DNA from 4 places in the Vibrio fluvialis genome. Region 4 is predicted to be linked to each of the others. Evidence: predicted binding sites of a transcription regulator. Region 4 holds the regulator's gene; each other region holds the start of a gene.
What was found. Region 4 encodes MetJ, which represses methionine synthesis genes. Its sites were predicted from a motif close to TTAGACNTNTANANGTCTAA; they were not measured.
Positions count from the first base shown of each region.

Region 1: the regulator MetJ is predicted to act here: its motif matches at 1,606-1,625, upstream of metA (homoserine O-acetyltransferase MetA).
Region 2: the regulator MetJ is predicted to act here: its motif matches at 1,577-1,596, upstream of metN (methionine ABC transporter ATP-binding protein MetN).
Region 3: the regulator MetJ is predicted to act here: its motif matches at 1,330-1,349, upstream of metK (methionine adenosyltransferase).

Region 1 is NZ_UHIP01000001.1:1,666,297-1,669,446, forward strand. Features, by position in the region: gene DYA43_RS07840 (ABC transporter permease) at 1-1,127, shown strand, start outside; gene DYA43_RS07845 (ATP-binding protein) at 1,133-1,507, opposite strand; gene metA (homoserine O-acetyltransferase MetA) at 1,649-2,590, shown strand; gene pilW (type IV pilus biogenesis/stability protein PilW) at 2,769-3,150, shown strand, end outside.
Region 2 is NZ_UHIP01000001.1:2,172,893-2,176,042, reverse strand. Features, by position in the region: gene DYA43_RS10240 (methionine ABC transporter permease) at 1-456, opposite strand, end outside; gene metN (methionine ABC transporter ATP-binding protein MetN) at 446-1,480, opposite strand; gene gmhB (D-glycero-beta-D-manno-heptose 1,7-bisphosphate 7-phosphatase) at 1,694-2,251, shown strand; gene DYA43_RS10225 (MliC family protein) at 2,382-2,717, shown strand; gene treR (trehalose operon repressor TreR) at 2,790-3,150, shown strand, end outside.
Region 3 is NZ_UHIP01000001.1:2,594,069-2,597,218, forward strand. Features, by position in the region: gene tkt (transketolase) at 1-1,102, opposite strand, end outside; gene metK (methionine adenosyltransferase) at 1,426-2,580, shown strand; gene DYA43_RS12135 (DUF2189 domain-containing protein) at 2,845-3,150, shown strand, end outside.
Region 4 is NZ_UHIP01000001.1:97,157-100,306, reverse strand. Features, by position in the region: gene DYA43_RS00450 (malic enzyme-like NAD(P)-binding protein) at 1-1,162, shown strand, start outside; gene metJ (met regulon transcriptional regulator MetJ) at 1,239-1,556, opposite strand; gene DYA43_RS00440 (O-succinylhomoserine (thiol)-lyase) at 1,775-2,941, shown strand; gene DYA43_RS00435 (bifunctional aspartate kinase/homoserine dehydrogenase II) at 2,941-3,150, shown strand, end outside.

The DNA.
Region 1 (3,150 bases), 1.6 Mb from region 4:
AAGCCGAGCTCAAAGCCCTGCTGACCAATCCGGTGGTCATGCTCACCATGATTGGCGGCGTGGTGTTCTATTCGTTCCTGTATCCGCTTCCCTACAGCCATCAAACGCCGCGCGAGCAAAAAATCACGGTGGTCAATCTCGACAAAAGCCAGGCCAGCTATCAGTTAGAGCGAATGGTGGATGCCACACCTCAGGTGCAGGTGGTTCAACGGGACCATTCGATTGAAGACGCGAAACACGCTTTTCTCGATGGCAAAGTCAGCGGAATTCTGGTGATCCCGGAACATTTTTATAAAGACTTGCTGCTGGGTAAAAGCCCGACACTGGCGTATGCCGGTGATGCGTCCTATTTTCTGGTCTACGGCACGATTGTTGAGGGCCTGGCGCAGGCGGGCGGCACACTGTCGGCCAAAGCCAAAGTTTCGCGTCTGGTGATCGACGGTGAGCCGATGGCACTGGCTGCCCATCACTATTCAGCCATGCAGTCCAATCTCAAACCGACTTTCAACCCACGTATGGGCTACGTCGATTATGTCGTTCCGGCCGTCTTCGTACTGATTTTGCAACAAACGCTGGCGATGTCTTCAGGTTTGATGGTGGGAACGCAGAAGCAAGGCCGGGGTTATTGGAGCCGCGTGTCACCGCTGCGTTTGATTCTGGTGCGTAGCGCGATCATCGTTGCGATCTATTATCTGCTCAGCATGTACTATTTCGGAGCGAGTTTTACCAGCCACGGAGTGAACACCCTCGCCAGTGGCGGACAGCTCCTCACCCTCTTGCTGCCCTTCTTGCTCAGTGCGTGTTTTATCGGCATCTGGCTTGGCGCATTAACGCCACGCCGGGAACTGGTGACACTGGTAGTACTGATCAGCTCAATGCCATTGGTATTTTCAGCTGGCTTTATCTGGCCTGTTGAGGCAATTCCAGCCCCGCTGGTTTGGATATCAAAACTGTTTCCGAGTACGCCGGGGATTCAGGGCTTTTTGGCGTTAAACCAGATGGGCGCAGAATGGCGTCAGATAGCGCCTCAATGGACACTGTTGTGGCTGCAAACGTTCGTCTGGGGCACGCTGGCTTGGTGGCAGTTTACGCGCACTGGTCAAGGTGAGTTGGCACATCGCGATTAATCGCTTCAGTCCTGCCACTTTTGGCGCATACGCTCGATAGTGGCGGAGTCGACACCGTGAACATTCGGGAAATCCCCCCGACAGACTTTGGTAACTAATCTGGCGCGATATTTTCGCGCCAGATTTTTATACGCAGTCATTTCCCAATGACGCACAAACGTGTTCGCCACCACCACGCTATTCCCCTGCGCCAATGCGCGTTCACATTCCCGCTGACACCACTCGTGCGCCTTGGAAATTAATTCCGGGCGGTAATGATATTCGCCCTGTGCGTTCTCAAAAAACATGTCCGCTTCCAGATGCACTCCGGGCAAGGTTTTCGCAAGGGTGGATTTGCCGGAGCCTGGCAGGCCGCGAATCAGGGTCAGAGTGAGTGGCATAGTGGGTTTGGAGTAGGAAAATCGTGGCTTTCATACTAACTTAAATTCGAGCCGGCTGCATTTTGCTATCGACAACTTTAGGGAGTTGGGTTATAAGTCTAGATGTATAGACGTCCAAACGTAACGCTTAGGGAGAAAGCTGTGCCAATTAAGATCCCCGATCAATTGCCTGCAACTGATGTTCTACGCAATGAAAATATCTTCGTGATGCCAGAATCGCGTGCCTCTACGCAAGAAATTCGTCCGCTTAAAGTTTTGATTTTGAACCTGATGCCGAAAAAGATTGAGACAGAGACACAGTTCCTGCGCCTGTTGTCCAACTCGCCACTTCAGGTGGACATTGAATTGTTGCGCATTGATGATCGCCCAAGCAAAAACACTCCAGAAGAGCACCTGAATGAGTTCTACCGTCAGTTTGAAATCGTTAGCCACCGTAACTTCGATGGCCTGATCATTACTGGCGCGCCTTTAGGTTTGGTGCAATTTGAGGATGTGGTGTATTGGGACCACCTACAACGGATCATGAAATGGGCCAAACAGCATGTCACCTCCACACTGTATGTGTGCTGGGCGGCGCAAGCTGGCCTGAAACTGTTGTACAACCTACCGAAACGCACCCGTGACGAGAAGCTCTCCGGCGTGTATCACCATGAAACCCTGCAGCCTTATCATCCGCTGACCCGAGGTTTTGATGATACGTTCCTTGCGCCTCATTCACGCTACGCGGATTTTGAGCCGGGTTTTTTAGAAACTCACACCGATCTGGATATTCTGGCCACCTCGGATGTGGCGGGGGTATATCTGGCCTCGACCAAAGACAAACGCAATGTGTTCGTCACTGGTCATCCAGAATACGATTCCCTGACTCTGCACCATGAGTATATTCGCGACTTGGGTGAAGGTCTGGAACCGGCAATTCCGGTCAACTACTACCTGAATGACGATCCGGACAACAAACCGCGCGCCAGCTGGCGTAGCCATGGTCATCTGCTGTTTGCGAACTGGCTCAACTACTGCGTGTACCAACAAACGCCGTACGATCTGGAGCACTTCAGCGAAGACAAATTCACCAAAGACGATTAAGTCTATCTCTCAGGCCGCTTTAGCGGCCTTTTCTTTATCCGCACGTTACGTTTTTACTCGCCTCGCATCCTTTGCGATTGACTCTCGTATGTTTGCCAACTGACTCGCAATGTTATTGCCGTTACCTAGGTTAACTTGCTGATGTGCTTATGATTGTGCATTGAAAAGGAGTGAGCGAATGAAACATGTATGGATACTGGCGTGCGTATTGAGTTTAACTGGCTGTATTACGGTGAAGGAGTCAGACAACAGCGATCTGAAAAGCGATCCGGTTGAGATGGCCGAATCACGTATCGCACTCGGGCTGGGTTACTTAGAAAACGGCAGCATGATCAAAGCGCGTGAAAATCTAGAAAGAGCGATGCAGCACGCGCCGCACTATTACCGCTCACAACTGTCGATGGCGCATTACTTTGAAACCGTTGGCGAAACCGACTCAGCCCGAGACACCTACCGCGCGGCACTGCGCGATCATCCCAAAAACGGCAATGTGCTCAACAATTACGGCACCTTTCTATGCAAACACGGCGAATATCAGCAGGCCGATAAGTACTTCAACC
Region 2 (3,150 bases), 2.1 Mb from region 4:
TGGCATCGCTTCTGGAATCAGTACTTTCGTGATGATCTGCATTGGCGTTGCACCCATAGATTGTGCCGCTTCTACCAGACCGGTTGGGACTTCCAGCAGAGCGCCTTCAATCAGACGTGCGACGAACGGGATAGCACCAATCGTCAGCGGCACGATGGCGGCCGTTGTGCCGATAAAGGTACCGACTAACAGTTTAGTTACTGGAATGATGGCCACCATCAAAACCAGGAACGGGACAGAGCGACCAATGTTCACAATCGCGCCCAGTACATTGTTCAGTTTGGTGTTTTCCAGCAAACCACCTTTCTTCGTTGTATGCAGAATCACACCCAATGGAATACCCAGAGCAAAGCCGACAATACCGGCAACGGCTACCATGTAAACGGTTTGCCAGGTGGCCATTAAAAGTAGGTCGCTGTTGAGTGACAACCAGCTGCTGATCGTATTAAAGGACATAACCAAGCACCTCGACTTTTACATTGTGGTCACGAAGATATTGCATCGCCGCGATATCGTCTTGTTCATTGCCGTAAATTTCGGCCACCATCATGCCGAATTTGACGCCGCCGGCGTAATCGAGATCAGAACTCAGAATGCTGACATCGATGTTAAATTTGCGCGCGATTTGCGACATCAGCGGTGCGTCAACCGTTGAACCGGTAAATTCAAGGCGTACCAGTGGGTAGCTACCTTCCACTCGTTCAGCATTCAGGCGAGCCTGATAATCGTCCGGAATCGACAGATCCAGCGTTGAACGAATGAACTGATGAGCCAGTTCGGTTTTCGGGTGAGCGAAAATATCGCCGACGCTGCCTTTCTCAACCAGTTCACCGCCACCGATGATCGCCACTTCGTGACAGATGCTTTTCACGACATCCATTTCGTGCGTGATCAGCAGCATGGTGATATTCAGCTTACGGTTAATCTCTTTCAGTAGTTCCAGAATCGACTGCGTGGTCGCTGGATCCAGTGCGCTGGTGGCTTCGTCACACAGCAGGACTTTCGGATCTGACGCCAGTGCACGGGCAATGGCCACACGCTGTTTCTGACCACCACTCAGGTTTGATGGGTAGCTGTCACGTTTGTCAGCCAGACCAACCAGAGTCAGCAGCTCAGACACTTTACGCTCAATGTGCTCATCATCTTTGCCCGACAACTCCAGTGGCAGCGCAATGTTTTCAAATACTGTGCGAGAAGAGAGCAGGTTAAAGTGTTGGAAGATCATGCCGATGTTACGGCGCGTTTCCGACAACTGCTTAGAATTCAGTTTGGTTAAATCCACACCATCCACAATCACGCTGCCGCTGGTTGGAGTTTCTAACATGTTGACACAACGAATTAGAGTACTTTTACCTGCACCAGAAGAACCGATAACACCAAAAATAGTGCCTTGTGGAATATTTAGATTGATGTCTTTTAGGGCATGAATTTCTTTGTTGCCTTGATAAAACACCTTATTAACGTGACTAATCTCAATCATGTGAAAACCTGTGCAGGGATAGCAGTATAAAATTTTGAACTCTCTCTCACTTGGTAGAGGATGCTATGGGTTATCGATTGGCAAGTCAATAGATATTTTTACGTCTAGACGTCTAAACGGTTTGATTGATCAGACGGTTAAGTAATTAGATAGTGATGAAAGAAATAAAGCGTGCAATAATTCCCGCATACAACGTTATTTGAGAGCATTATTTTGGCGAAACCTGCTGTGTTTTTAGACCGTGACGGCGTGATTAATGTCGACCATGGCTACGTGCACGACGAGCACGATTTTGAGTTTATCGAAGGGGTTTTTGAAGCAACGAAGAAGCTGCAAGAGATGGGCTACCTGTTGGTGTTGGTCACCAATCAGTCTGGCATCGCGCGCGGCATGTTCAGCGAAGACCGCTTCCTGTCACTGACACAGTGGATGGACTGGAATTTTGTCGATAATGGTGTTGAGTTTGATGGCATTTATTACTGTCCGCACCACGCCGAGCATGGCGTCGGCAAATATAAAGAAGATTGCGACTGCCGCAAGCCAAAACCGGGCATGTTTATCTCGGCGCGCGACTTCCTTAAGATTGATATGGCCAAGTCTGTGATGGTCGGCGATAAAGCCGAAGACATGATGGCTGCGGATGCGGCTGGTGTCGGCACCAAGATTCTGGTTCGCACCGGTAAGCCTGTTACCGAACAGGGCGAGGCGCTGGCCACTACGGTGCTGGATAGCCTACGTGATGTACCCGCCTATCTGAGTGCCCATCGCTAAACGTTTGCAAAAGGTCGCCTCTGGCGGCCTTTTTACTCTTTATCTCCCTGTTGTCTATGCTTAATTCGAGGCATTGAACACAACATGCCGCGGCTTGCGTGTGGAATTAGGGGATAAAAAGGAGAGGCGTATGAACGTTCGGTTTGTGTGTGTGATGAGTGCGATGGCTCTGTTGGCTGGCTGCTCGTCTTCTGATGAACATGGCAGAGACGACAGTTATAGCGTCTTCTTTCATTATCAATGTGATGGCCCATCTTCGTTCGACGTTTCTTACTCTACCGGGCAAAGTGCCATCTTACGTTTGTCGGATCACAGTTATCGCCTGATTCAGGTTGCGGCGGGCTCCGGCACCAAGTACATTCTGGATGACCATTCCACACAGGCCAATCCGATTACGCTGTTTACCAAAGGTGACGCGGCGCGATTGGAGGCGAATGGTGTCATATTCAAAAACTGCTGGAGGTAATGTTCGCTCCAGAGTTCCATTTTTCGGTGTGCGGTAAGTTTGCCGCACACACTATCAACATTAGTAGTCGTTATGGGTAAGAAACTCACTATTCTGGATATTGCAAAGCTCTCTGGTGTCGGCAAGTCGACCGTGTCTCGGGTTCTGACCAACGATCCCAAAGTCAAACCGGAAACCAGAGCCAGAGTAGAGCAGGTGATAGCCGATAACGGTTATGTGCCGTCGAAATCGGCGCAGTCTATGCGCGGTGGCAGCCAGAAAGTGGTGGGGGTCATCATCTCCCGTCTCGATTCGCCATCTGAAAACCGCTCTGTCAGCAGTATGCTGCAAGTGCTCTACAGTCAGGGGTATGACGTGGTGATCATGGAAAGCCAGTTTGATCGTGATAAAACCCGCGATCATCTGCAAGTGTTAGCCAAGCGCAATGTGGATG
Region 3 (3,150 bases), 2.5 Mb from region 4:
CAAATGCTTCCAGCGCGTTTTGCGATGCTTTACGTGACGCAATGTTCGCTGGGTTCGCTTGCAGTTCTGCGATGATGGCGCTGGTGGCTTCTTCCCAGTTGGCTGGCAGTTCACCGGCTACGCGGCGTTTGTATTCTGCAGCTTCTGCTGGGTAAGCGGCTGCGTATGCGGCAAATTTCTCATCCCATGCGGCTTCTTTGGCTGCGCCTGCTTCTTTGGCATCCCACTCAGCGTAGATGTCTGCCGGGATTTCAAATGGTGCGTATTCCCAACCCAGGAATTCACGCGCAGCTTTGATTTCGTCAGCGCCCAGAGGAGCACCGTGACAATCGTGTGAGCCGGCTTTGTTTGGCGAGCCGAAACCGATGATGGTTTTGGTGCAGATCAGTGTTGGACGAGGATCGGCTTTTGCCGCTTCAATCGCTGCGTTGATCGCGTCTGAATCGTGACCGTCAACCGCTGGAATCACATGCCAACCGTAAGCTTCAAAGCGTTTTGGAGTGTCGTCTGAGAACCAGCCTTCCACGTGACCGTCGATCGAGATGCCGTTGTCATCCCAGAAAGCGATCAGTTTGCCGAGGCCCAGAGTGCCAGCCAGTGAACACGCTTCGTGCGAGATGCCTTCCATCAGACAGCCGTCGCCCAGGAACACGTACGTGAAGTGGTCAACAATATCGTGGCCAGGTTTATTGAACTGCGCTGCCAGTGCTTTTTCTGCAATCGCAATACCTACTGCGTTGGTGACACCTTGGCCCAGAGGACCAGTTGTGGTCTCGATGCCAGGTGCGTAACCGTACTCAGGGTGGCCCGGCGTTTTTGAGTGCAGTTGACGGAAGTTTTTCAGATCGTCAATCGACAGCTCGTAACCGCTCAGGTGCAGCAGAGAGTAAATCAGCATTGAGCCGTGGCCGTTGGACAGCACGAAACGGTCGCGGTCTGCCCAGTTCGGGTTTTGTGGGTTGTGGTTCAAGTGACTGCGCCAAAGCACTTCAGCGATGTCAGCCATACCCATTGGTGCGCCCGGGTGGCCAGAGTTAGCTTTTTGTACACCGTCCATGCTCAGTGCACGGATTGCGTTAGCCAGTTGTTTGCGAGAAGACATGTCAGCTCCTAAAGCGATAAGCGAAGTAAAAGTATCCGAAAATTGAGTGGCCAATATTGTCGCAAAGCCCTTTCGGCACTGCAAACCTTTTGCTGGCGATTTGTTCTATTTTTGCAATGCTTTACAACATATCGCTGAACAATGGCTGAAAAACCCCTGAATTGGGCAAACGTTTGGCTATGAGATAGAAGAAAAAAGAGCTTGTAATTTGAGCATTCAAAACTAGAATAGACGTCTAGATGTAGAAACGCCTACATAATGAACGATTTTGCAGAGTAGCGGACCCTTTTCGCTACTCTTTTGATTATAGAATTGGAGCTATCATGGCTAAGCACTTGTTTACTTCTGAATCGGTATCAGAAGGTCATCCAGATAAAATCGCAGACCAAATCTCTGATGCGGTTCTAGATGCCATTTTGGAACAAGATCCAAAAGCACGTGTTGCTTGTGAAACTTACGTAAAAACCGGCATGGTAATGGTCGGCGGTGAGATCACAACATCAGCGTGGGTTGATATCGAAGAACTGACTCGTGAAACTGTGCGTGAAATTGGTTACGTCCACTCAGATATGGGCTTTGACGCTAACTCATGTGCAGTACTGAACACCATCGGTAAGCAGTCTCCAGACATCAACCAAGGTGTTGATAAAACCGATCCTAAAGAACAAGGTGCCGGCGACCAGGGCATCATGTTCGGTTACGCATGTAACGAAACCGAAGTGCTGATGCCAGCGCCAATCACTTACTCTCACCGTCTGGTAGAGCGTCAGGCGAAAGTGCGTAAAAACGGCACTCTGCCATGGTTGCGCCCGGATGCAAAATCACAGGTAACTTTCCAGTACGAGCAAGGCAAAATCGTCGGTATCGATGCGGTTGTTCTGTCAACTCAACACTGTGATTCGATCTCTACTCCAGATCTGCGCGAAGCGGTGATGGAAGAAATCATCAAACCTGTTCTGCCAGCAGAGTGGCTGACCAAAGAAACCAAATACTTCATCAACCCAACCGGCCGTTTCGTTATCGGTGGTCCAATGGGTGACTGTGGTCTGACTGGTCGTAAGATCATCGTTGATACCTACGGCGGCGCAGCTCGTCACGGTGGCGGAGCATTCTCTGGTAAAGATCCATCAAAAGTAGACCGTTCAGCCGCATACGCAGCACGTTACGTAGCGAAAAACATCGTAGCAGCTGGCATGGCAGATCGTTGTGAAATCCAACTGTCTTACGCGATCGGCGTGGCAGATCCAACGTCTATCATGGTAGAAACTTTCGGTACTGAGAAAGTGTCTCACGACATCATTATCGAAGCCGTACGTCAGTTCTTCGACCTGCGTCCTTACGGTCTGCAAGAGATGCTGAACCTGCTGCAACCTATCTATAAGAAGACAGCAGCATACGGTCACTTCGGTCGCGAAGAGTTCCCTTGGGAAGCGACTGACAAAGCAGCTGAACTGCGTGAATTCGCTGGCCTGAAATAAGCCGACCGAATCCTGAAAAAGCCCTTGTCGCGAGACAGGGGCTTTTTTTATTTTCATCTTCTCAAACACTCTTGCTGAACAAATTTTATTCAACAAGTTTGTATTTTCATTGCCGCTCGGCAATAGTTAATAAAGTGTTAATGAGTATAAATTCAAAACCAAGCTCATTAACCCACAACGTAATCACAGTGCGTTGCTGCGTAGCAGGTTGATACAGCGAGCATCGCATCATTCTGTCTCTGCCACCTCGATCAAGGAGGATGTATGCCTCGTACGGTTAACCCATCTGACTTCGACCAGAAGCAAAAAGAAGTCAGCCCTCCGGAGTATGCCCACACGCTGCCATGCAACAAGATCAGCGTGTCGACTCCGTTTCACTGGCTTGCGCTTGGACTCCATGATTTCATCCGCATGCCGTTAATCAGTGCTTTTTATGGTTTATGCTTTATGGCCGCCGCAATTGGTATTGTGCTGCTGGTGCAATGGCAAGGAACCCATCTGGTGATCCTGCCAAGCCTTGTGGTCTACATGCTGATTGGGCCGTTTTTGGCTCTCGGTTTGTACGCCGCC
Region 4 (3,150 bases):
AGATTCTGCTGCTGACCTTGCTCTGGCTTACAGCCCGGGCGTGGCGGAACCGGTGCGTGAAATCGCACAAAATGTCGACAACGTATACAAGTACACTGCAAAGGGAAATACCGTTGCAGTTATCTCCAACGGAACGGCGATCCTCGGTCTGGGTAACCTGGGCCCGATGGCATCCAAACCGGTCATGGAAGGTAAAGCCCTGCTGTTCAAACGTTTTGCGGGCCTGGATTCTATCGACATTGAAGTCAAACACCGCACCATCGACGAGTTCGTCGATACCGTCGCGAACATTGCCGACACCTTTGGTGGCATCAACCTGGAAGACATCAAAGCTCCGGACTGTTTTGAAATCGAACGCCGCCTGATTGAACGTTGTGACGTTCCCGTGTTCCACGATGACCAGCACGGTACTGCGATCGTCACCGCTGCCGGCATGCTGAACGCGATTGAGCTGCAAGGTAAAAAGCTGGAAGAGTGCATCATCGTCTGTCTGGGTGCTGGCGCCGCTGCCGTCGCTTGTATGGAACTGCTGATCAAATGTGGCGCAATGCGCGAAAAGATCTATATGTTGGATCGCAAAGGTGTGATTCACACCCGTCGTGACGACCTGAACGAATACAAACAACTGTTCGCGAACAACACCGACAAACGTACGCTGGAAGATGTGATCGCCGGCGCTGACCTGTTCCTGGGCGTTTCGGGTCCGAACCTGCTGCCAGCCGACGCACTGAAGCTGATGGCCGACAAACCGGTGGTGTTTGCGTGTTCCAACCCAGATCCAGAAATCAAACCAGAACTGGCTTACCAAGTGCGCAGCGATCTGATTATGGGTACCGGCCGCAGCGACTACCCGAACCAGGTGAACAACGTGTTGTGTTTCCCATTCATCTTCCGTGGTGCTCTGGATGTCCGCGCCAGCGAAATCAACGATGAGATGAAACTGGCTGCGGTCGACGCGATTCGTCAGCTAGCCAAAGAAGAAGTGCCAGTAGAAGTGCTGAAAGCCGCGGGTGTAGACAAATTGTCTTACGGCAACGACTACATCATTCCAAAACCAATGGACCCTCGCCTGCTACCACGCGTAGCAAAAGCGGTGGCTCAGGCTGCCGTGGATTCGGGCGTTGCTCGCATCGAAATGCCACAAGGCTACATGGAAGCCTAAGCACTCTTTGCTTCAAGTGAAGACAAAAAAACCCTGGCCAATGCCAGGGTTTTTTAATGCGTGTCGGTCCGTGGGATCAGTCGTCGTACGCTTCGAACTCAATGCCCATTGCGGTCATCAGTTCTTTCACTTCCGCCGGAATGTCATCCGGGCGGTCTTTACGCAGATCTTCATCCGTTGGCAGCGGCTGGCCTGTGTAGGCATGCAGAAACGCTTCACACAACAGTTCACTGTTCGTTGCATGACGCAGGTTATTGATTTGGCGGCGAGTACGTTCATCCGTCAGCACTTTCAGCACCTTAAGCGGAATCGATACGGTGATTTTTTTCACCTGCTCGCTCTTTTTCCCATGCTCCGCGTATGGGCTAATATATTCGCCATTCCAGTCTGCCATTGCGCACCTTCGTTGTTGGATTCGAGTTGAATATTTTCAAAGTCCCCAATTTTAGCGGGATTTACTGCCATAAGCAAAGACATATAGACGTCTAGAAGTGTTGACGTCTTCTTTTTTGGTCAGTAAAGTGTGATGTTATTCAGCGGGGTGAACAGAAATATTAAGGTTCACTGCCGACTTGGAAGCCAAAACACCGTCAATCAGGAAAGGAAACGCTCATGACCAATCGCAAGCCAGCGACCGTTGCGGTCCGCACGGGTATTGAATCTGACACTCAATACCACGCTGTTGTTCCACCCATTTATCTCTCGACCAACTATGGCTTTCCTGCGTTTGGTGAAGTGCCAAAATACGATTACACCCGCTCTGGTAACCCGAACCGTGGTTTGCTGGAACAGGCACTATCTGAACTCGAATGCGGTGCCGATGCGGTGGTCACCAACTGCGGCACTTCGGCGCTCAACCTTTGGGTCAGCGCGTTTCTTTCTCCACAAGATTTAATCATTGCGCCGCACGACTGTTATGGCGGCACTTACCGTTTGTTTAACACGCGCGCGAAGAAAGGCGACTTCAAAGTGCTGTTTGTCGATCAGTCCGACGAGCAGGCTCTGGCGGCGGCGATGGCCCAAAACCCGAAACTGGTGTTATTGGAAACCCCGTCCAACCCATTGGTGCGTGTGGTCGACATCGAAAAAATCTGCCAGCAAGCCAAAGCGGTCGGCGCCTTGGTGGCGGTCGACAATACCTTTTTGACACCGGTGTACCAAAAGCCTCTGACGCTCGGCGCTGACTTTGTGGTGCACTCCACCACCAAATACCTGAACGGTCACTCGGACGTGATTGGCGGCGTGATCATCAGTAAAGATGCCCAGCATGCCGAAGAGCTGAAATGGTGGGGTAACTGCATCGGCGCGACGGGTACGCCGTTTGACAGCTACATGACGCTGCGTGGCTTGCGCACGCTCGGCGCACGTATGCGCGTGCATGAAGAAAGCTCACAGCAAATCCTTAACTATCTGCAAAGCCAGTCATTGGTAAAAGTGATTTATCACCCTAGCCTGCCAAACCATCCTGGTCACGAGATTGCGAAAAAACAGCAGGTCGGTTTTGGTTCAATGCTGAGTTTTGAGTTTGGCGGTTCGTTTGAGCAACTGAAATACTTCGTCGGCGAATTGGAACTGTTCTCGCTGGCAGAATCACTCGGCGGTGTAGAAAGTCTGGTATGTCACCCCGCCTCAATGACTCACCGCGCGATGGGCGAAGAAGCTCTGGCGGAAGCGGGCGTCTCACAGCAACTGCTGCGTTTGTCAGTCGGTCTGGAAGATGCATCCGACCTGATTGCCGATCTGGATCAGGCGTTTAATAAAGCCAAGGAGGCCTTTTAATGACAATTTCGCGTCAGCTGCATAAATTTGGTGGTAGCAGTCTCGCAGACCCGGAATGTTATCAACGCGTCGCCCATATTCTGCAGGAATATTCACAGGCCGACGATCTCGTGGTGGTCTCCGCGGCGGGTAAAACAACCAACCGCCTGATTGCCTTTCTCGATGCTCTGAATAAAGACGGCCGTATTGCGCACGAAGCGCTGCAATCC